2 regions of the Streptomyces sp. NPDC055506 genome follow, and region 2 is predicted to be linked to the other one. Evidence: riboswitches for the same ligand, from Rfam matches in the RefSeq annotation. Region 2 holds a riboswitch; the other holds the start of a gene.
The links. A riboswitch is a leader RNA that binds a small molecule or an ion and turns the genes downstream of it on or off. The one in region 2 is predicted to bind ZMP and ZTP.
Positions count from the first base shown of each region.

Region 1: it holds a riboswitch for ZMP and ZTP, as region 2 does, so the genes downstream of both, ACWIF2_RS11090 (glycine hydroxymethyltransferase) here and ACWIF2_RS08475 (bifunctional 5,10-methylenetetrahydrofolate dehydrogenase/5,10-methenyltetrahydrofolate cyclohydrolase) in region 2, are expected to answer to the same signal.

Region 1 is NZ_JBSHKH010000021.1:31,564-40,981, reverse strand. Features, by position in the region: gene ACWIF2_RS11110 (FAD-binding protein) at 1-654, shown strand, start outside; gene ACWIF2_RS11105 (decaprenylphospho-beta-D-erythro-pentofuranosid-2-ulose 2-reductase) at 671-1,426, shown strand; gene ACWIF2_RS11100 (2'-5' RNA ligase family protein) at 1,451-2,029, opposite strand; gene trpS (tryptophan--tRNA ligase) at 2,171-3,184, opposite strand; gene ACWIF2_RS11090 (glycine hydroxymethyltransferase) at 3,289-4,767, opposite strand; ZMP/ZTP riboswitch at 4,767-4,852, opposite strand; gene ACWIF2_RS11085 (glutathionylspermidine synthase family protein) at 4,964-6,145, opposite strand; gene ACWIF2_RS11080 (hypothetical protein) at 6,160-6,522, opposite strand; partial or broken gene ACWIF2_RS11075 (hypothetical protein) at 6,686-7,553, shown strand; gene ACWIF2_RS11070 (antibiotic biosynthesis monooxygenase) at 7,680-8,258, shown strand; gene pabB (aminodeoxychorismate synthase component I) at 8,289-9,418, shown strand, end outside.
Region 2 is NZ_JBSHKH010000014.1:68,784-78,201, forward strand. Features, by position in the region: gene ACWIF2_RS08440 (ABC transporter substrate-binding protein) at 1-475, shown strand, start outside; gene ACWIF2_RS08445 (ABC transporter permease) at 472-1,335, shown strand; gene ACWIF2_RS08450 (ABC transporter ATP-binding protein) at 1,311-2,117, shown strand; gene ACWIF2_RS08455 (vanadium-dependent haloperoxidase) at 2,177-3,418, shown strand; gene ACWIF2_RS08460 (LLM class flavin-dependent oxidoreductase) at 3,529-4,605, opposite strand; gene ACWIF2_RS08465 (putative leader peptide) at 5,080-5,133, shown strand; gene ACWIF2_RS08470 (TauD/TfdA dioxygenase family protein) at 5,289-6,254, shown strand; ZMP/ZTP riboswitch at 6,722-6,807, shown strand; gene ACWIF2_RS08475 (bifunctional 5,10-methylenetetrahydrofolate dehydrogenase/5,10-methenyltetrahydrofolate cyclohydrolase) at 6,830-7,696, shown strand; partial or broken gene ACWIF2_RS08480 (dienelactone hydrolase family protein) at 8,144-8,263, shown strand; gene ACWIF2_RS08485 (hypothetical protein) at 8,652-9,158, shown strand; gene ACWIF2_RS08490 (hypothetical protein) at 9,217-9,360, opposite strand.

The DNA.
Region 1 (9,418 bases), on a different contig from region 2:
ACCCGCGGCGACCACGCGCCCCTGGACGCGCTGCCCGCCCGGCTGCGCACGGACCCGCTGGCCTTCCGCACCGCCCGCCTCCCGGCCGCCCCGGCCGTCGTCCCCGAGGGCCTGCTCAGCCGGACCACCGTGGGCCTCTTCAACGAGCTCTGGTACCGCAAGTCCCCGCGCGCACGAGTCGGCCGGCTCCAGCGGATCTCGGCCTTCTTCCACCCCCTGGACGGCGTGCCCCACTGGAACCGCGTCTACGGCCGCGGCGGCTTCGTCCAGTACCAGTTCGTCGTCGGGCACGGCCGGGAGGACGCGCTGCGCGGGGTCGTCCGCCGTATCGCTGAGCGCCGCTGCCCGTCCTTCCTGGCCGTCCTCAAGCGCTTCGGGGAGTGCGACCCGGGCTGGCTGTCGTTCCCCGTGCCGGGCTGGACGCTGGCGCTGGACATCCCGGCGGGGCTGCCCGGCCTCGGCGCGTTCCTCGACGAACTCGACGAGGAGGTCGCCGCCGCGGACGGGCGCGTCTACCTCGCCAAGGACGCCCGGCTGCGCCCGGACCTGCTCGCGGCCATGTACCCGCGCCTCGACGACTTCCGCGCACTGCGCGCCGAACTGGACCCGCACGGGGTGTTCGTGTCCGACCTGGCCCGCCGCCTCCACCTCTAGGCACCTAGGAGCTCCCATGAAGGACGCCTTCGGTCTCCCCCAGTCCCTGCTCGTCCTCGGCGGTACGTCGGAGATCGCCCTGGCGACCGCCCGCCGGCTGATCGCCCGCCGCACCCGCACGGTCTGGCTGGCGGGCCGCCCCTCGGCCGCCCTGGAGGAGGCCGCCGGGCGGCTGCGCGGGCTCGGGGCCGATGTGCACACCATCGCCTTCGACGCGCTCGACCCCGGCTCCCACGAGGGCGTGCTCGGCAAGGTGTTCGCCGAGGGCGACATCGACATGGTGCTGCTCGCCTTCGGCCTGCTCGGCGACCAGGCCCGTGACGAGCGGGAGCCGGAGGCGGCCGTGCGGGTCGCGCAGACCAACTACACCGGCGCGGTCTCGGCGAGCCTGGTGTGCGCCCGCGCGCTCCAGTCCCAGGGGCACGGCTCCCTGGTCGTCATGTCCTCCGTGGCGGGCGAGCGGGCCCGTCGCGCGAACTTCATCTACGGCTCCAGCAAGGCCGGCCTGGACGCCTTCGCGCAGGGCCTGGGCGACGCGCTGCACGGCACGGGCGTGCACGTCATGGTCGTACGCCCCGGCTTCGTCCGTACGCGGATGACCGCCGGCCTGCCCGAGGCACCGCTGGCGACCACGCCCGAGGCGGTCGCGACGGCCGTGGAGCTGGGTCTGCGCCGCCGCTCGGAGACGGTGTGGGTACCGGGCGCGCTGCGCGTGGTGATGGCGGCACTGCGCCATCTGCCGCGCGGGGTGTTCCGGCGGCTGCCGATCTGACGCGGCCGCCGATCTGACTCCGATTCAGCGCGTGGGGACCGAGCCGCGTTCCGCGGGGCCGGCCTGGGACGGCACGACCGCGCCGCCGAAGGGGAACTCGCGGAGCTTGCGCCAGACGCCGTCGGCGCCCTGCTCGTAGAGGGCGAAGCCGGTGCAGGGCCACTCGGCCTCGTAGCCGGAGAGCTCCTCGAAGGCGCGGTCCATCGCCGCCTCGTCGATGCCGTGCGCCACCGTGACGTGCGGATGGTACGGGAACTGCAGTTCGCGCGGGACCGGCCCGGCCGGGTCGCGGACCTGCTGCTGGAGCCCCGTGCAGGCCTCCGCTCCCGAGACGACCTGGACGAACACGACCGGCGACACGGGCCGGAACGTCCCCGTGCCGGACAGCCGCATGGGGAACGGCCGGCCGGCCGCGGCGACCTCGGTCAGATGCGCCTCGACGGCCGGCAGGGCGTCCTCGTCGATCTCCGTCGGCGGCAGCAGGGTGACGTGCGTGGGGATGCCGTGAGCCGAGGCGTCGCCGAAGCCCGCGCGCAGCTGCTGGAGCTCGCTGCCGTGAGGCTCCGGGACCGCGATCGAAACACCGATCGTTACGGTCCCCACGTCGTCTCCTGTCGTTCAGTTGGCGGGTCGCTGATACGACCACCCGGTTATCGACTGTACGGCCACGGCCGGGTTACAGGCAGGCGCAACCGGAGTGATGTACAGCGCTGTCGGGTGGTACGGCTGTGCGCGGGGGCGGGTTCAGTGCTTGGCGGGCAGGAAACCGACCCTGTCGTACGCCTGGGAAAGGGTTTCCGCGGCGACCGCGCGCGCCTTCTCGGCGCCCTTGGCGAGGATCGAGTCGAGCGTCTCGGGGTCGTCCAGGTACTGCTGGGTGCGCTCCCGGAACGGCGTCACGAAATCGACCATGACCTCCGCCAGGTCCGTCTTGAGCGCGCCGTAGCCCTTGCCCTCGTACTTCGCCTCCAGCTCGGCGATGCTCTCGCCCGTGAGGGTCGAGTAGATGCCGAGGAGGTTGCTGACGCCGGGCTTCTCGGCCGCGTCGAAGCGGATGACGGTGTCGGTGTCCGTGACCGCGCTCTTGACCTTCTTCGCGGTGGCCTTCGGCTCGTCGAGGAGGTTGATCAGACCCTTCGGCGTGGACGCCGACTTGCTCATCTTGATCGTCGGGTCCTGAAGGTCGTAGATCTTCGCCGTCTCCTTCAGGATGTACGGCTTCGGCACGGTGAAGGTCGGGCCGAAACGGCCGTTGAAGCGCTCGGCGAGGTCGCGGGTGAGCTCGATGTGCTGGCGCTGGTCCTCGCCGACCGGGACCTCGTGGGCCTGGTAGAGCAGGATGTCCGCGACCTGGAGGATCGGGTACGTGAACAGGCCGACGGACGCGCGCTCGGCGCCCTGCTTGGCGGACTTGTCCTTGAACTGGGTCATCCGGCCGGCCTCGCCGAAGCCGGTGAGACAGTTCATGATCCAGGCGAGCTGGGCGTGCTCGGGGACGTGGCTCTGGACGAAGAGCGTGCAGCGGTCCGGGTCGAGACCGGCCGCGAGGAGCTGGGCCGCGGCCAGGCGCGTGTTCGCGCGCAGGTCCTTCGGGTCCTGCGGGATGGTGATCGCGTGCAGGTCGACGACCATGTAGAACGCGTCGTGGGTCTCCTGGAGGGCTACCCACTGGCGGACGGCACCGAGGTAGTTGCCGAGGTGGAACGAGCCGGCGGTGGGCTGGATACCGGAGAGCACGCGGGGACGGTCAGAGGCCATGTTTCTTATTGTCTCAGAGGGGTGTGGGTGGTTTCGGCGGGTGGGGAACCGCGGACCGTTTGTGGTTGATCGCGCAGTTCCCCGCGCCCCTTATGGGGCGTTCGTCAGCCGAGGTCGATCTCCGGGTACAGGGGGAAGCCCGCGACCAGGTCCGTCGCCCGCTGGGAGATCTCGTCGGCGATCTTCGCGTCGAGGACGTGCTGGGCCTTGGAGGGGGCGCCCGACTTGGTGGTGCCCGCTTCCGTGCCGGTGAGGACGCGGTCGATGAGGCCGGCGACCTCGTCCATCTCCGCCGTGCCCAGTCCGCGGGTGGTCAGGGCCGGGGTGCCGATGCGGATGCCGGAGGTGTACCAGGCGCCGTTCGGGTCAGCGGGGATCGCGTTGCGGTTGGTGACGATGCCCGAGTCGAGCAGGGCGGCCTCGGCCTGGCGGCCGGTGAGGCCGTAGGAGGAGGCGACGTCGATCAGGTTGAGGTGGTTGTCCGTGCCGCCCGTCACCAGCGTCGCGCCGCGCCGCATCAGGCCCTCGGCGAGGGCGCGGGAGTTGTCGACGATGCGCTGGGCGTAGTCACGGAAGGACTCCTGGCGGGCCTCCGCGAGGGCGACGGCCTTGGCGGCCATCACGTGCGGGAGCGGACCGCCGAGGACCATCGGGCAGCCGCGGTCGACCTGGTCCTTCAGGGTGTCGTCGCACAGGACCATGCCGCCGCGGGGGCCGCGCAGCGACTTGTGAGTGGTCGTCGTCACGATCTGGGCGTGCGGGACCGGGTCGAAGTCGCCGGTCAGGACCTTGCCCGCGACCAGGCCGGCGAAGTGCGCCATGTCGACCATGAGCGTGGCGCCGACTTCGTCGGCGATCTCGCGCATGATCCGGAAGTTCACCAGGCGGGGGTAGGCCGAGTAGCCCGCGACGATGATCAGCGGCTTGAACTCGCGGGCCTGGGCGCGCAGGGCCTCGTAGTCGACCAGGCCGGTGGCCGGGTCGGTGCCGTAGGAGCGCTGGTCGAACATCTTGCCGGAGATGTTCGGGCGGAAGCCGTGGGTGAGGTGGCCGCCGGCGTCCAGGGACATGCCCAGCATGCGCTGGTTGCCGAAGGCCTGGCGCAGCTCGGACCAGTCGGCCTCGGTCAGGTCGTTGATCTGGCGTACGCCGGTCTTCTCCAGGAAGGGCACCTCGACGCGGGCGCCGAGGACGGCCCAGAAGGCGACGAGGTTGGCGTCGATGCCGGAGTGCGGCTGGACGTAGGCGTGCCGGGCGCCGAATAGCTCCTTGGCGTGCTCGGCGGCCAGGGACTCGACGGTGTCGACGTTGCGGCAGCCGGCGTAGAAGCGGCGGCCGATGGTGCCCTCGGCGTACTTGTCGCTGAACCAGTTGCCCATGGTCAGGAGCGTGGCCGGGGAGGCGTAGTTCTCGGAGGCGATCAGCTTGAGCATCTCGCGCTGGTCGGCGACCTCCTGGCCGATGGCGTCCGCCACGCGGGGTTCCACGGCGCGGATGACGTCCAGCGCGGCGCGGTAGGCGGTGGAAGCGGGGGTGAGCTGCTCGGGCATGGGGGACCTCCGGACGTTGCGTTCAGCGTTCACGGTACGGCCCAGGCGCACGGCTCTTGTCGTTCGGGCCGCTCCCCGATGGTTTGTCCATCCCAGCGCGCCAGTCACGGCCCGGCGATCAGCCTACCGGTTGGGTCGGGGAAGCGTCTGCCGGGTGGGTGAGCATTGCCGGGTGCGGGTGCGTGGGGGCTGGTCGCGCAGTTCCCCGCGCCCCTGAAAAGCACGGTCACTAAAGGATCACGTGGGGCAAGAATCGGGCGTACTCGTCTGTGATCAAGCCCGAGGACTCTCTGATGCCCAGGCCCGCCGACTCGTTTTCCACCACCCAGGCGCCGAGGACCACCCTGTTGCCGTCGAAGTCGGGCAGGGGGGCAAGCTGCTGGTAGACGCAGGGTTCGTCGCGGAGGGTGGGGGCGGTGCCCGGGTCGTGGATCGTGACGCCCGCGCCCTCGCGGCCGAGGAGGGGCTTGGCCACCCAGCCCGTGGTGGACAGGTCGCGGGGGCCGTCCAGGTGGGCCGGCAGGAGGTTCGGGTGGTCCGGATACAGCTCCCAGAGGATGGCGAGCAGGGCCTTGTTGCTGAGGAGCATCTTCCAGGCCGGTTCGATCCACAGCGTGGAGCCCGTCCCGCCGCCGTTGTCGAGGGTGTCCAGGACATGGTCGGCGAAGCGGTCGGTGGTGAGCCACTCCCAGGGGTAGAGCTTGAAGGCGCTGCGGATGAAGCGGAGGCGGTTGTCGACGAAGCGGCCGGAGAGGCGGTCCCAGCCGATCTCCTCCATGGCGATCCAGTCGGTCGCCAGGCCCGCCTGCTCGGCCGTCTCCTTGAGGTAGGCGACCGTCATCATGTCCTCGCCGAGTTCGTCGGCGGAGGAGTACGCGAAGTACAGGGGGCTGCCCGGCGGGAGGAGGGCGGCCTGCTTCTTCCAGGCGTCGATGAGGCGTTCGTGGAGGGAGTTCCACTGGTCGGCGCCGGGGAAGCGCTCCTCCATCCAGAACCACTGGGGGGACGCGGCCTCGACCAGTGAGGTGGGGGTGTCGGCGTTGTACTCCAGGAGCTTGGCCGGGCCGGTCCCGTCGTAGCGGAGATCGAAACGGCCGTAGAGGGAGGGGAGTTCGGCGCGGCGGTGCCAGGACTCGGCGACCGCCCGGGCGATGCGGGGGTCGGTGATGCCCAGGTCGGCGAAACGGTCCTCGGCGACGATGTGGGCGGCCGCCGCCAAGCACATGCGGTGGAGTTCCTCGACGACCTCTTCCAGTGCCTCGATCTCCGGAAGGGTGAAGACGTAGTACGCGCTTTCGTCCCAGTAGGGGCGCAGGGAGTCGTCGGGGTAGCGGGTGAGGGGGTAGATCAGGCCCTGTTCCTCGACGGTCTGCTGCCAGCCGGGGCGGGGCTCCATGGTGCGGCGTTCCATCTGCCCGGGCCCGCTCAGCCGCCGCCGCTGCCGGAGCCCGAGCAGCCGAAGCCGCCCCGGTCGACGGCCTCGCTGCGGCTGAAGGTGCCGTTGTCGGCGTAGCCGGCGCTGATGTCGGCGTCGTAGTACCAGTCGGCGTCCGTGGTCTTGGACTTTCCGGTCTTCTTGCGGCCCTTGCCGTAGGAGGAGCCGGACGAGGAGCCGGAGTTGCAGTTCTTGTCGGCGACGATCTTGTAGCCGTTGATGTAGTCGTAGCTGTCCCGGTCCACACAGCGGCGGTCCGGGTCGGAGCCGCAGGCGGAGAGGGCCGCCGCGAGGACACCCATGCCGCCCAGCACCACCGTGCTGGAGCGCAGCCGTCGACGTGTTTCGGCCATGTTCGTCTCTCCCCCGTGTTCTTCGTGTCGTGTACGGCGCCGGGTACCGCTTCGGGTGCCTCGCCGTGTACTGCCGAGCGGTCAGCCTAGAGAGCGGTGAGAGCGGGCGTGCATGCCCCCCTGCCCGCACCCCCTCCCCCACTGTCGTTTTGTGATCTTTGGAATGGTGTGCGCCCTTGGTGCGGCCGTCTGTTTCGGTACGGCGACGGTGTTTCAGGCGATGGCCGCGCGGGCGGCCGCGGCGACCGGCCCGGCGGGGACGTGGCGCTGCTGTGGCGGGCGCTGCGGCAGTGGCGGTATCTGCTGGGACTCGCGCTGGACGGGCTCGGATTCCTGCTCCAGATCATCGCGCTGCGGTCGGTGCCGATCTATGCCGTGGGGCGGCGCTGGCCGCGAGCCTCGCGGTGACGGCCGTGGTCGCGGCTCGGCTGCTCGAGGTGCGGCTGAGCCGAGTGGAGTGGGCCGCGGTGGGGGTGGTGTGCGCCGGACTCGCGCTGCTGGGGCTCGCTGCCGGGGCGGAGGGCGACGAGTCCGGGCCGGAGTGGCTGAAGTGGGCGATGCTCGGGGCGGCGGGCGGGGTGCTGCTGCTCGGGGCGGCGGGCGGGCGGCTGCCGGAGCGGGGGCGGGCGCTCGCGCTCGGCCTGGGGGCGGGCTGCGGGTTCGGGGTGGTGGAGGTGGCGGTCCGGCTCATCGACGGGCTGTCGCCCGGGGAGCTCTTCACGAATCCGGCGGCTTACGCGCTGGTGCTCGGCGGCGGGGCCGCGTTCCTGCTGCTGATCTCGGCCCTGCAGCGCGGGTCGGTGACCACGGCGACCGCCGGTCTGGTACTCGGGGAGACGGTCGCGCCCGCGCTGATCGGCGTGATCTGGCTCGGGGACCGTACGCGGGAGGGGCTGGGCCGGCTGGCGGTGCTCGGTTTCGCGGTGGCGGTGGCCGGGGCGCTGGCGCTGTCGCGGTTCGGGGAGGCGCCGGTGGAGTCCGGGGCCGGGGCGGCGGGGGAAGCCGGGGAGGGCGCGGTGACGCCGAAGTGAGCTGGGCTTTTTCCGCGGGGGTGGCGTACCTGCCGTAAAGCTTCACGTTCCGGACAACTTCCGGGCGGCCGGAAAATTGTTTGTTGAATCTTGAACGCGCGGGAACCGCTTTCCGTACGGTACGGCGTGACCAGTAATCCCGTCACGGTCACCGTGGCCTATCGCGTGACGCCGGGCCGTGCGGCCGACTTCCACTCCTGGGGGTGGGCCATGCTGGGCGCGACCGCTCGGCAGCCGGGTTTTCTGGGGGGTGGGGTACTTGTCGACGGAGGGGCGGAGTGGCATGTCGTCTATCGCTTCGCCAGCGAGGGGTCGGCCCTGGCCTGGGAGCGATCGTCCTCCCGGACACAGTGGGACGCCCGGCTGGAGGGGGTCGCGCGGGAGGCGGAGCGCCGGAGAGTGCCGGGCGCCAGGGCCTGGTTCGAAGCGCAGACGCTGACGCCCCCGCCGCCGGCACCGCCGAAGAAATGGAAACTGTGGTTCGTGAATATGAGCGCGGTTTTCCCACCGGTGCTCCTGTTCAATCTGACGATTCTTCCTTATCTCGGTGACCTCAATGCACTGATACGCACGCTGTTGTTATGTCTGTGTGTGACCGCCCTTGTCACCTGGATTCTCATGCCGCGCCTCCAGCGTTTCTTCAGGAAATGGCTGTACCCGTCGCTCCAGGCGCTTCGTGGGCGGCACAAACGCCGGACCACGTAGGTCCGCGAACGAACAGAGGGAGGTGGGCGGGTGAAGACCCTGCTCATCGACAATTACGACTCGTACACGTACAACCTGTTCCAGCTGATCGCCGAGGTCAACGGCGAGGAGCCGGTGGTGGTACGCAACGACGCCCCGGCGGACGGGATTCCGGATCTCCGGGAGTTCGACAATCTCGTGGTGTCCCCGGGCCCCGGGCACCCGGGTGACGCGCGTGACTTCGGCATCGGGACCAGGCTGCTCGCGACCTCCCCGGTTCCCGTGCTCGGCGTGTGTCTCGGCCATCAGGGCATCGCCCTCGGGGAGCGGGGTCTGGTGGGGCCGGCGCCGGAACCGCGGCACGGGCACCTCTCCGCGGTCCGGCATGACGAACAGGATCTGTTCCGGGGCCTGCCGCAGCATTTCACCGCCGTGCGCTATCACTCGCTGGCCGTACGCGAGCCGTTGCCTCCGGCGCTCGAGGCCACGGCCTGGGCGGAGGACGGCGTCCTGATGGGGCTGCGGCACCGCAGCCGGCCGCTGTGGGGTGTGCAGTTCCACCCGGAGTCCGTCCTCACGGAGTACGGCCACCGCATGCTCGTGAACTTCCGCAACCTGACCGCAGAACGGGCCGGCAAGCTGCGCACGAAGAACACGGCGGTCCCGTCCCCCGAGACCCCGACCCGCCGCCGGGCAGTGCTACCGGAGTGCGACGCGGGCGTCCGCCGGCCGACGGGGGCTCGGGGGGCTACGGCGGGGGTCCAGGCGACGGTCGGAGCGGACTCCCGTGCTGCGGCTGTTGCCGGGGCCGGTGATCTCCCCGGAGCCAAGCTGAGCAGTCGGTCGGCGGCCGCATCCGGGACCACGGCCGGCCATCAGCCCGGGTCCGCGACGCCGCCGCGGAGCGGGGTTCCTAGGCCTGCTGCCGTCTTTCCCGTCTCGGCGATGTCCAAGGGGGCGGTGAACCCGGCTGACGGGGCTCAAGCCGCCGCAGACACCGTCCCGGTAGGCAGCGCCAAGCCGCCCGCCGCCGCCATTCCCCGCCCCCGGCGTCCCGGCCGTGTCGGTTACCGGCTGCACACCCGTCGGGTCACCGGTGCCGTCGACACCGAGGCGGCCTTCACCCGGATGTTCGCCGCGTCTCGACGGTCGTTCTGGCTGGACAGCTCACTGGTCGAGCC
Region 2 (9,418 bases):
AAATCACCAGGTGGATGCCGCACCCCTGGGGGAAGTCAACATCAAGCGGTATCTGACGAAATACGGAAAGAGCGGCGGGACGACCGTCAGGCACGGATTGCGGGACGACCCGGCGCACCTGTGGGCACTCACCGATTCCGTCAGTGACGCACAGAAGTCCGCCGCCGTCAGGGAACTCATCAAGTTCTGGGCGCGCGCACAGATCTGGATCGACAAGCACCCCGAGGAATGGATCGAGGGCTATTACGTCAAGGACCAGGGGCTGAGCCGCGAGGACGGCGAATATCTCGTCCAGCGGTCCGGTGACCCTGACATTCCCGCGGACTGGACCAGTGCCATCGGGCGTCAGCAGCAGACCATCGACTTGCTGGCGAAGGAGCAGGACCACAAGGCCTTCAAGGCGGACCTCCTCTTCGACCGGCGATTCGAGTCGGTGGGCGCCGACGCCCTCGCCGGTGCTGGGGGGTCGACATGAGCACGACGCTCTCCGACAAGCAGCGGCCCTCGGTGACACAAGAGGCCGTGCCCGCCGCCCGGCGTTTGTCGAGCCGTCGCACCCGCAGGCGTCTCGCGCCGGGACGCCCCGTGCCGTACGGCTGGGCGATCGGTTCGCTGCTGCTGCTCGCCGTCTGGGTCGTGGGCTCCGCCACCGGCCTCATCGACGCCCGGAGCCTGCCGGCGCCCTGGACCATCGCGGCAGCGGCAGGCGATCTCATCGAGGAAGGCCGGCTCCAGTCCAACCTGGCGACATCCGCCCAACGCGCAGTGCTGGGGCTGGTGTTCGGGGTGGCGGCCGGGCTGCTCCTCGCGCTGGTCTCCGGGCTCAGCCGGATCGGCGAGGCGGTGATCGACGGCCCCGTCCAGATCAAGCGGGCGATCCCCTCGCTGGCGTTGATCCCGCTGCTGATCCTCTGGTTCGGCATCGGCGAGACGATGAAGGTCGTCACCATCGCGCTGGGCGTCTTCGTTCCGGTCTACATCCACACCCACAACGGACTGCGCGGTATCGACAACCGTTACGCCGAGCTCGCGGAGACGGTGCGGCTCAGCAGGCTGCAGTTCGTCCGCCACGTGGTGCTGCCCGGCGCCCTTCCCGGCTTCCTGCTCGGGATGCGCTTCGCGGTGACCGCCGCGTGGCTCGCGCTGGTCGTCGTCGAACAGGTCAACGCCACCAGTGGCATCGGCTACATGATGGAGCTCGCGCGGACGTACGGGCAGATCGACATCATCCTCGTCGGTCTCGTCGTGTACGGACTCCTCGGGCTCTTCTCCGACGCCCTGGTACGGCTCGTGGAGAGGAGGACGCTGACATGGCGGCGCACACTGGGGGACTGACAGGCACGGAGGACCAGGACGCCGTCGAGGGCCTGTGGACCACCGAGGACCGCGCGGCCGACAGGGCCACGGTCCGGATCGGGAACCTGGTGCGCTCCTTCGGCGAGCGCAGGATCCTCGACGGGCTGGACCTGACCGTCGCCCCGGGCGAGTTCGTGGCCCTGCTCGGGCGCAGCGGCTCCGGCAAGAGCACACTGCTGCGCGCACTGGCCCGGCTCGACCACGACGTGGCCGGAAGCGGTGAACTCGCCGCCCCCGAACGCCTCTCCGTCGTCTTCCAGGACGCCCGGCTGCTGCCCTGGAAGCGCGTGCTCGACAACGTCGTCCTGGGCCTCGGCGGACCGGATGCCGAGCAACGCGGCCGGGCCGCCCTCGCCGAGGTCGGCCTCGAAGGCCGTGAGCGGGCCTGGCCCGTCGAGCTGTCGGGAGGCGAACAGCAGCGCGTCTCACTCGCCCGCTCTCTCGTACGCGATCCGGAACTGCTGCTCGCCGATGAGCCGTTCGGGGCACTGGACGCCCTGACCCGGATCAGGATGCACGTCCTGCTGCGCCGGCTGTGCGAACGGCACCGGCCCGCCGTCCTACTGGTCACGCACGACGTCGACGAGGCGATCGTCCTCGCCGACCGGGTGGTGGTGCTGGACCAGGGCCGGATCGCCGCCGACCTCCCGGTGGAGCTGCCTGAGCCGCGCCGCCACGGCAGCGCCGAGTACGCGGCCCTGCGTGACCGCCTGCTCGCACAGCTGGGAGTGGACCTCGTGGAGAACGGCAGCCCGGCATGACCGAACCGTGCCACGCCTCACCGACCTTCTTGGACCTCACCGAAACCGAAGGAGCAAGCGTGAGTTCGACCAGAACCCGCCCCACCCTCGTCGTCCTGGGCGCGGCGGCTCTGCTGGCCGCGTCCGTCGCTGTGCCGCAGGCCTCGGCTGCGGGCCGTACCTCCACGGCGCTCACCTGGTACGACGCCACGGCCGAGACCATCGCGACGGCCGGTGCGTCGACCCAGGTCACCAACAGCCGTACCTGGGCCATCAGCTGGCTCGCCGCGGCCCGCGCCACCAGGAGCGTGCCGGCCGGCGTCGAGCGCGGCGCGTACCAAGACGCGGCGCTCGCCGCGGCCGTGCACCGCGCGCTGGTGACGCTGGCCCCGAGCCGTGCGGAGCAGCTCGACGCGACGTTCGAGGAGACCCTCGACGCGATCCCCGACGGCGCGGCGGAGCACCGCGGCATCGCGGCGGGGGAGCGGCAGGCGGACCTCGTCCTCGCCTCGCGTGAGGGCGACGGCCTCGACCCCTCCTCGGTCAACGCGCCGTATCCCGTGCGGCCCGCGGCCCCGGGCGTCTGGCAGCCGACACCTTCCGCGTACGCTCCGGCGACGCAGTACGGCAACCGGCTCGCCAAGCCCTTCCTGCTGAAGTCGCCGAGCCAGTTCCGGCTCGGCCCGCCGCCCGCCCTGGACTCGCGGCGCTACGCCGCCGAGCTCGCGGAGGTGCGGACGTACGGCGCCGCGGACAGCACCGCACGCACCGCCCACCAGACCGAGACCGCCACCTTCTGGCTGGGCTCCTCCCTCACTCTGTACACCGAGCCGCTGCGCGTGGCCCTCACGCGCACGAACCAGGGGATTGCCGGGCAAGCGCGGCTGGTCGCACTCTTCCACGTGGCGCTCGTGGACACGCAGATCGCCACCTCCGACAGCAAGTACGCCTACGAACGCTGGCGTCCCGTCACCGCGATCCGCACCGGCAGCATCGACCCCGATCGGGACTGGACGCCGCTGCACACCACCCCCGCGCATCCGGACTACCCCAGCGGCCACAACACCTACTCGGGCGCCGCGGAGACCGTCCTGTCGGCGCTCGTCGGGCCGCGCACCGCGCCGTTCCCCCTGACCAGCCCCACCGCGCCAGGGGTCACCCGGACCTACACCACCTGGAAGCAGCTCTCGGACGAGAACGTCGACGCCCGTGTCTTGTCCGGCATCCACTCGCGGTCGGCCGACGAGGCGGGGATCACGCTCGGCAAGGACGCGGCACGGTACGTCCTGCGGAACGAGGGACTGCTCTTCGCTCCACGCTGACCCTCTGGGCTCCCGCCGCCACAACGCGGATCGTGACCGCACCGAGGGCCCCGCTGTCGTGCGGGGCCCTCGGTGGGTCAGGCCGAGAGAGTGTCAGCCACAACCGAGGCTCAGTCGGATGATTCGCGCAACCTGGGGAGCAGCTGGTCGCCGAGGCGAGCGATCTCCTGCTTGTACGGGGTGTCCGACAGCACGAAGTGCGTGATGCCGAGCTTGCGGTAGTTGGCCAGGGCGTCGGCCACGTCGTCGGCGGAGCCGACCAGCCAGGTGGTCGCCGCTCCGCCGCCTCCGTATCTGCCCGGGGTGGTGTACAGGCACGTGTCGAGGACCTCGCCGCGCTCGGCGAGTTCGAGGAGCCGGCGTTGTCCGACGGCCGACTTGCGGTTTCCCGTCCAGGTGGCGCCCTCGCCCGCGTCGGCCGCCATCTTCGCGACCCTCCGTTCGGCTGCGCGCCAGGCCTCCTCGGTGGTGTCGCGCACCAGTGTCGTGATACGCAGCCCGAACTGGAGCGGCTTGTGCCGCCGGTCCACCTGTCGGCTCAGCGTCTTGAGCCGGTCGACGCGTTCGGCGAGCCCGTCCAGTGGCTCGCCCCAGAAGAGCTGGACATCGGCCTCGGCCGCCGCCACCCGTTCCGCTGCCTCGGAGGCCCCGCCGAAGTAGAGCGTCGGATGGCCCCGCTTGCCGGTCGCGTACGGGCGGGGTGCGACCGTGGAGGCGGTCACCTGGAAGTGCTCGCCGCGGAAGGTGACGTCCTCCTCGGTCCACAACCGTCGCACCAGATGCATGAACTCCTGCGTGCGGGCGTACCGCCGAGCGGGATCGATGTTCGTGTCGCCGTACGCGGCCGGGTTGTCCAGTCCGCTGACGATGTTGACCAGGACGCGTCCACGGCTGAGCTGGTCCAGCGTCGCGGACGCGCCTGCGAAGTTGGCCGGGTGCCAGTAGCCGGGGCGAACCGCGATCAACGGCTTGAATGTCGTGGTCCGGGCCGCGAGCGCCGTAGCGACGGTGAAGGTGTCCGGGCGTCCCCATCCGGTGCCCAGCAAAGCACCTCCCCAGCCGTGCTCCTCCGCGGCACGGGCGAGGTCTGTCGAGTATTCGATCGACCCCCAGTCGGCTGTGGTGTCGTCGCCGCGGTGGCCCGGCTCGACGGTGTTGGGGACGTACCAGAGGAATTCCGGGCTCATCGTGCTTCCGATCGCTGCGTGGCCGCAACCGGCGCCACTCACAACGGGGGCGGCCGGTTCATGGGGAGTGATGCGTCAGAGGGCGGACGGGTCAACCGTGCCCAGGGCCGCCGGTCGCGGCGGCATGAGGAGACGGCCGAATCAACAGCGGGCGCTCGACACGCGCTTGAGGTCGACACAACGCTCTCTGGTCAGGAGCGGGACCTCATACATGTGATCGAGTCTCAGCGGGATCGATCGAGATGTCAATGAACCCTTCTTCCACGCCCGCCTCGTGGCACAAGGTTGCAATGGAGCCGAAATACCACGCTGTTGACGAACCGTGTGACATACAGCGAGCATCGATCGAAAGGAACGCCCAATCAGCCGGCGGAGCGATCCGTGGACGCGGCGAGGGGAGCAGCGATGCGGCACCACCAGCCAGTGCACTCACATGCCGCGGCCCTCGTTGCCTTCCGGGCCTCGCGCCTCGCCATGCGTCTCCACGTGGATCTGCGGCGCGTCGCCAGCGCCATCTGTAGCGTCTGACGGCTCCGGCTGCCGCACCTCGCGTTGCGGTCGGCGCCGCGGTTCAGCGCTTTCCTCGAATTCGTTCGGATTCTTCTCGTTCTTTCGGGCTTTTCCCATGCCTTCCCGCATTCCCAAGACCGTACGAGCGGTCACGACACACGGGAGATCACACCATGCCCGTCCCCGCCGAAGCCACGCTCACCGTCCACCCCGTCGCAGGCCACATCGGCGCCGACATCACCGGCGTCGACATCTCGCGGCCGCTGTCGCCCGAGGAAGTGCGGCGGATCCGTGAGGCCCTGCACCGCTGGAAGGTTGTCTTCTTCCACGGCCAGCAGCTCGACCACGCCTCGCAGATCGCCTTCGCCCGCCACTTCGGCGAGTTGACCTACGCCCACCCACATGACGACGCCCCGCCTGAGGAATTCCCGCAGATCTTCACCATCGACCCGCGCCGCTACGAGCAGCGTTACGGGGAGGGGTTCAAGCAGCAGCGGACCAGCCGCAACTACAGCTACTTCGGAGGCTGGCACACCGACGTCACCCCGGCTGTGAACCCTCCGGCCGCCTCGATCCTGCGCGCGGAGACCGTCCCCGAGCACGGCGGCGACACGACCTGGACCAACACCGTCGCGGCGTACGAAGGACTGTCCGCCCCGGTCCGCGCCTTCATCGACGGGCTGCGCGCCGAGCACCGCTACGGCGCCGACGACAAGCTCGTGGGCGACAGCGGCTATGCCCGCCGGGTCAACGACAACCTGCTGGTCGCCCACCATCCCGTGGTGCGCGTCCACCCGGAGACCGGCGAGCGGGCGCTGTTCGTGAGCCCCGGCTTCGTCAGCCACATCCTGGATGTGACCCCGCGCGAGAGCCGCAAGCTGCTGGAACTGCTCTACGAGCAACTGACCCGGCCCGAGTACACGGTGCGCTTCCGCTGGGAGCCGGGCAGCGTGGCGTTCTGGGACAACCGTGCCACCGCCCACCTCGCCCCGAGTGACCTGGACCATCTCCAGGTGGAACGGCGGCTGCACCGCGTCACGTTGGTCGGCGAAGTTCCGGTGGGCCCTGACGGGCGTGAGTCGGAGCTGGTCTCCGGCAAGCCGTTCACGGCGGACCACCGGGTCGTGGTCAGCGCCTGACGGTCCGCACCCTCGACCTGGACAATGCCAGCCTCGACATCGGGCCCCGGCACCATCGGCGGGGTGGTCGGCCTCTCTCCCGTCGGTGGCCGGACCATCGGGTCCGGCCACCGACGTGCTCGGAGCGCTGTCGGGCGGTGCGGGCAGTCATGGTGGTCGGCGGGCCGGCGCGGGTGGTGGGTGCGAGGCGCGGTCGCTGGGGTGGGACGTCTCCGGTGGCGTGGTGCCGGCGGGTGCGGATGGCGCCGAGGCCCCGGCGGGCGCCGGCGACGAGTGGAACGGGGGTGTTCGCCGGGTCGCAGGCGTGCGCCTCGATGCGGCGGCCGATGAAGAGGGGTATGTGACTCGTCAAAGTGCCTCCGAGCTGATGGGGATGGGGACCCGGATGGTCGATGAACGCCCACGGGTCGTGGGCGCGTCAGGAATGAGGGTGCGGCGCTTTGGAAGTAACTGGTCGACTACAGTGCGGTGCGGGCCGTGACTGGCGCTGAGGTGGAGCACCACCGGGGAGCGGTCTGACGAGACGTCGTTGCCGTGCGCCTGGGCGAGTGATCAGCAACGCCTGGAGGACAACCGTGTCCGCGACTCAGACGGCCCAGCTCATGAACGGCACCAGCCTTGCCGAGCGCATCGTCGAAGAGGCTGCTGTCAAGGCGGCGGAGATTTCGCAGAGCACGGGTACTGCCCCGTGTCTGGCGACCGTATTGGTGGGAGAGGACCCCGCGTCGGTCACGTACGTCCGCATGAAGCGGGCGAGGTGCGCAAAGGCAGGTATCCAGTCTCGCCATATCGGTCTGCCGGCCGCCACCACGACCGTTGAGCTGATCGACACCCTCGTCGGCCTGTCCGCCGATCCGGAGGTGCACGGCATCCTGCTCCAGCATCCTTGCGGCCCGCACATCGACGAGCGCGCGGCGTTCGAGGCCATCGCCCCGGAGAAGGATGTCGACGGGGTCACGACGCGCTCCTTCGCCGCGATGAGTTTTGGCCTGCCGGGCTTCGTGTCCTGCACGCCGGCAGGGATCATGCGACTGCTGGAGGCGTACGACGTCGACCTCGCCGGCAAGCACGCTGTCGTGGTGGGCCGCAGCGCCATCCTCGGTAAACCGGTGGGGATGCTCCTCCTCGCCAAGGACGCAACGGTGACCTACTGCCACTCGCACACGGCGGACCTGTCGGCGATCGTCAGGGAAGCGGACGTCGTGGTAGCGGCCGTCGGACGACCCCGGCTGATCCGGGGTGAGGACATCAAGCCCGGCGCGGTCGTGATCGATGCCGGATACAACCCGGGCAACGTCGGCGACGTGGACTTCGACACCGCCCTCACCCGCGCCCGTCTGATCACCCCGGTGCCTGGCGGCGTCGGGCCTATGACCATCGCCGTTCTGCTCGCACAGACCGTGGACGCCGCCGCAAATCAGCTCGGAATCCAGCAACCCTGACCTCAGCGCCGCCGGGGGTGCCGAGGTGGACGGATGGTCGCTGGGCTCGGCGTTGGGTCTCGTCGCGCTTGGCGCGGAGGAAGGTGAGGGTCAGGCCGGGCGAGCATCTTGGGCTTGACGTGGAGCATCGGGCAGCGGATGCAGGCTTCTCTGAACTTTGGGTTCGCTCCGTCCCAAAGCCTCTGATCTGCAGCTCTCTGAAACCGAATTGGTGATGCCAGAGGAATCACAGCGAGACGTTCCGGAGAGCGAGAGCCGCTCCGCCTGCCGCCTCAGTACTGTGACTTCGCATGACCGACACCGAGATCGAGATCACCGCAGACCTGGTCCGCGACCTGCTGCAGGAGCAACATCCAGACCTTGCAGGGCTGGCCATCCGCGAGGTGGCGGGCGGCTGGGGTAACCAAATGTGGCGCCTCGGAGACGAGTTGGCCGTGCGTATGCAGCGCATGGCACGCCTTCCACCACCCGCCGGTCGACCACCCCGTGGTCCCCGGCGTTGGCTACCACCCACGGCACGCGCAGCGAGCGTGGCACGACATCGTCGACCTGCTCGCCGAACGCCTGACACGCAGCAGAGTGATCTGGTCGGCAACCGCGATTTCCGGACCGCGGACCAGGCCCCACCGGCTCCAGGGGTCTCAGCCTCGACGCGGACAGCAGCTGGGATCGGCCTGCCGCCCGGGCCCGTCTCGTGGGGAGGTGCAGGCAACGGCGGCGGATGCCGCACCCTGACATCTGTCAGGACGTGACGCTCCTGGTCCGCTCTACGCTGCGAGGCGCTGACTCGAAGGAAACTTTGGCCGCTAAGGCAGCTGATGCGAAAGCGACGCGAACGCTCGAGCCGAGTAACAGCGATAGCCGTTGTGACTACAAGGCGAGGGTTCCGGTAGTCGGGCACTACGGCAAAGCGCCGAGCTGCGGGAGCCGTCAGCACGAAGACCAGGGAGAAGACATGCACAGCATTCGCCGGATCTTCAGCGTGGGGGCGGCCGCGCTCATGCTCGGGGCAGGGCTCGTGGCCGGGTCTTCCGGTGCGGCTCAGGCAGCGGCGTCGGACTGCACGGGAGGTGCGAATGGTTTCACCGACATCCCCGACAGCCTCAGTGGCCGGGGTGTGGCGGGGGCAGGAGCGCTGGTGATCAACAATCCCCATGCTGTCGCCTCGTACGCGATGCAGACCGGCACCGTTGGCGGCAGACAGATGGGGTGGGGCGTCTTGACCACCGGGGGAGCCAGCGATTGGGGTCCCACGGCCAAGGGACACGTCTGGATGGATGTCACCAACGACAACAAGCAGTCTTGGATCCAGTGCGGTCCGTTCGCAACGTTCTCGGTCGGCGCCAGGCTAACGACCGCGGCATACCCCACCAGCAGCTCGGCGAGCCGAGCCTTCCGTGTCTGCGCACAGCTGACCAGCCTCGGCACCACGAGCAACATCGCATGTACCCCCTGGTGGTAGACCCCCCGCTCCGGGTCTTATGCCACCACCGTCCTTGCACAGCCTGCGGCGGCCAGCCTTACACGCGGTCGCTGCGGCCGGTGCGTAGCAGCCGGTCGCTGTAGGCGAGGAGGTCGGCGAGGACGGCCAGGGCGAGGGGCACGGCGGTCGCGGTGATGACCAGGGTGCGCGACGGCTGCCGTAAGACGGCGGTTGCAGGCATGCTGGAATCTCCGTTCCCGCCCGCCAGGGCGGAATGAGGGAGGCGCATCCGGGGCTTG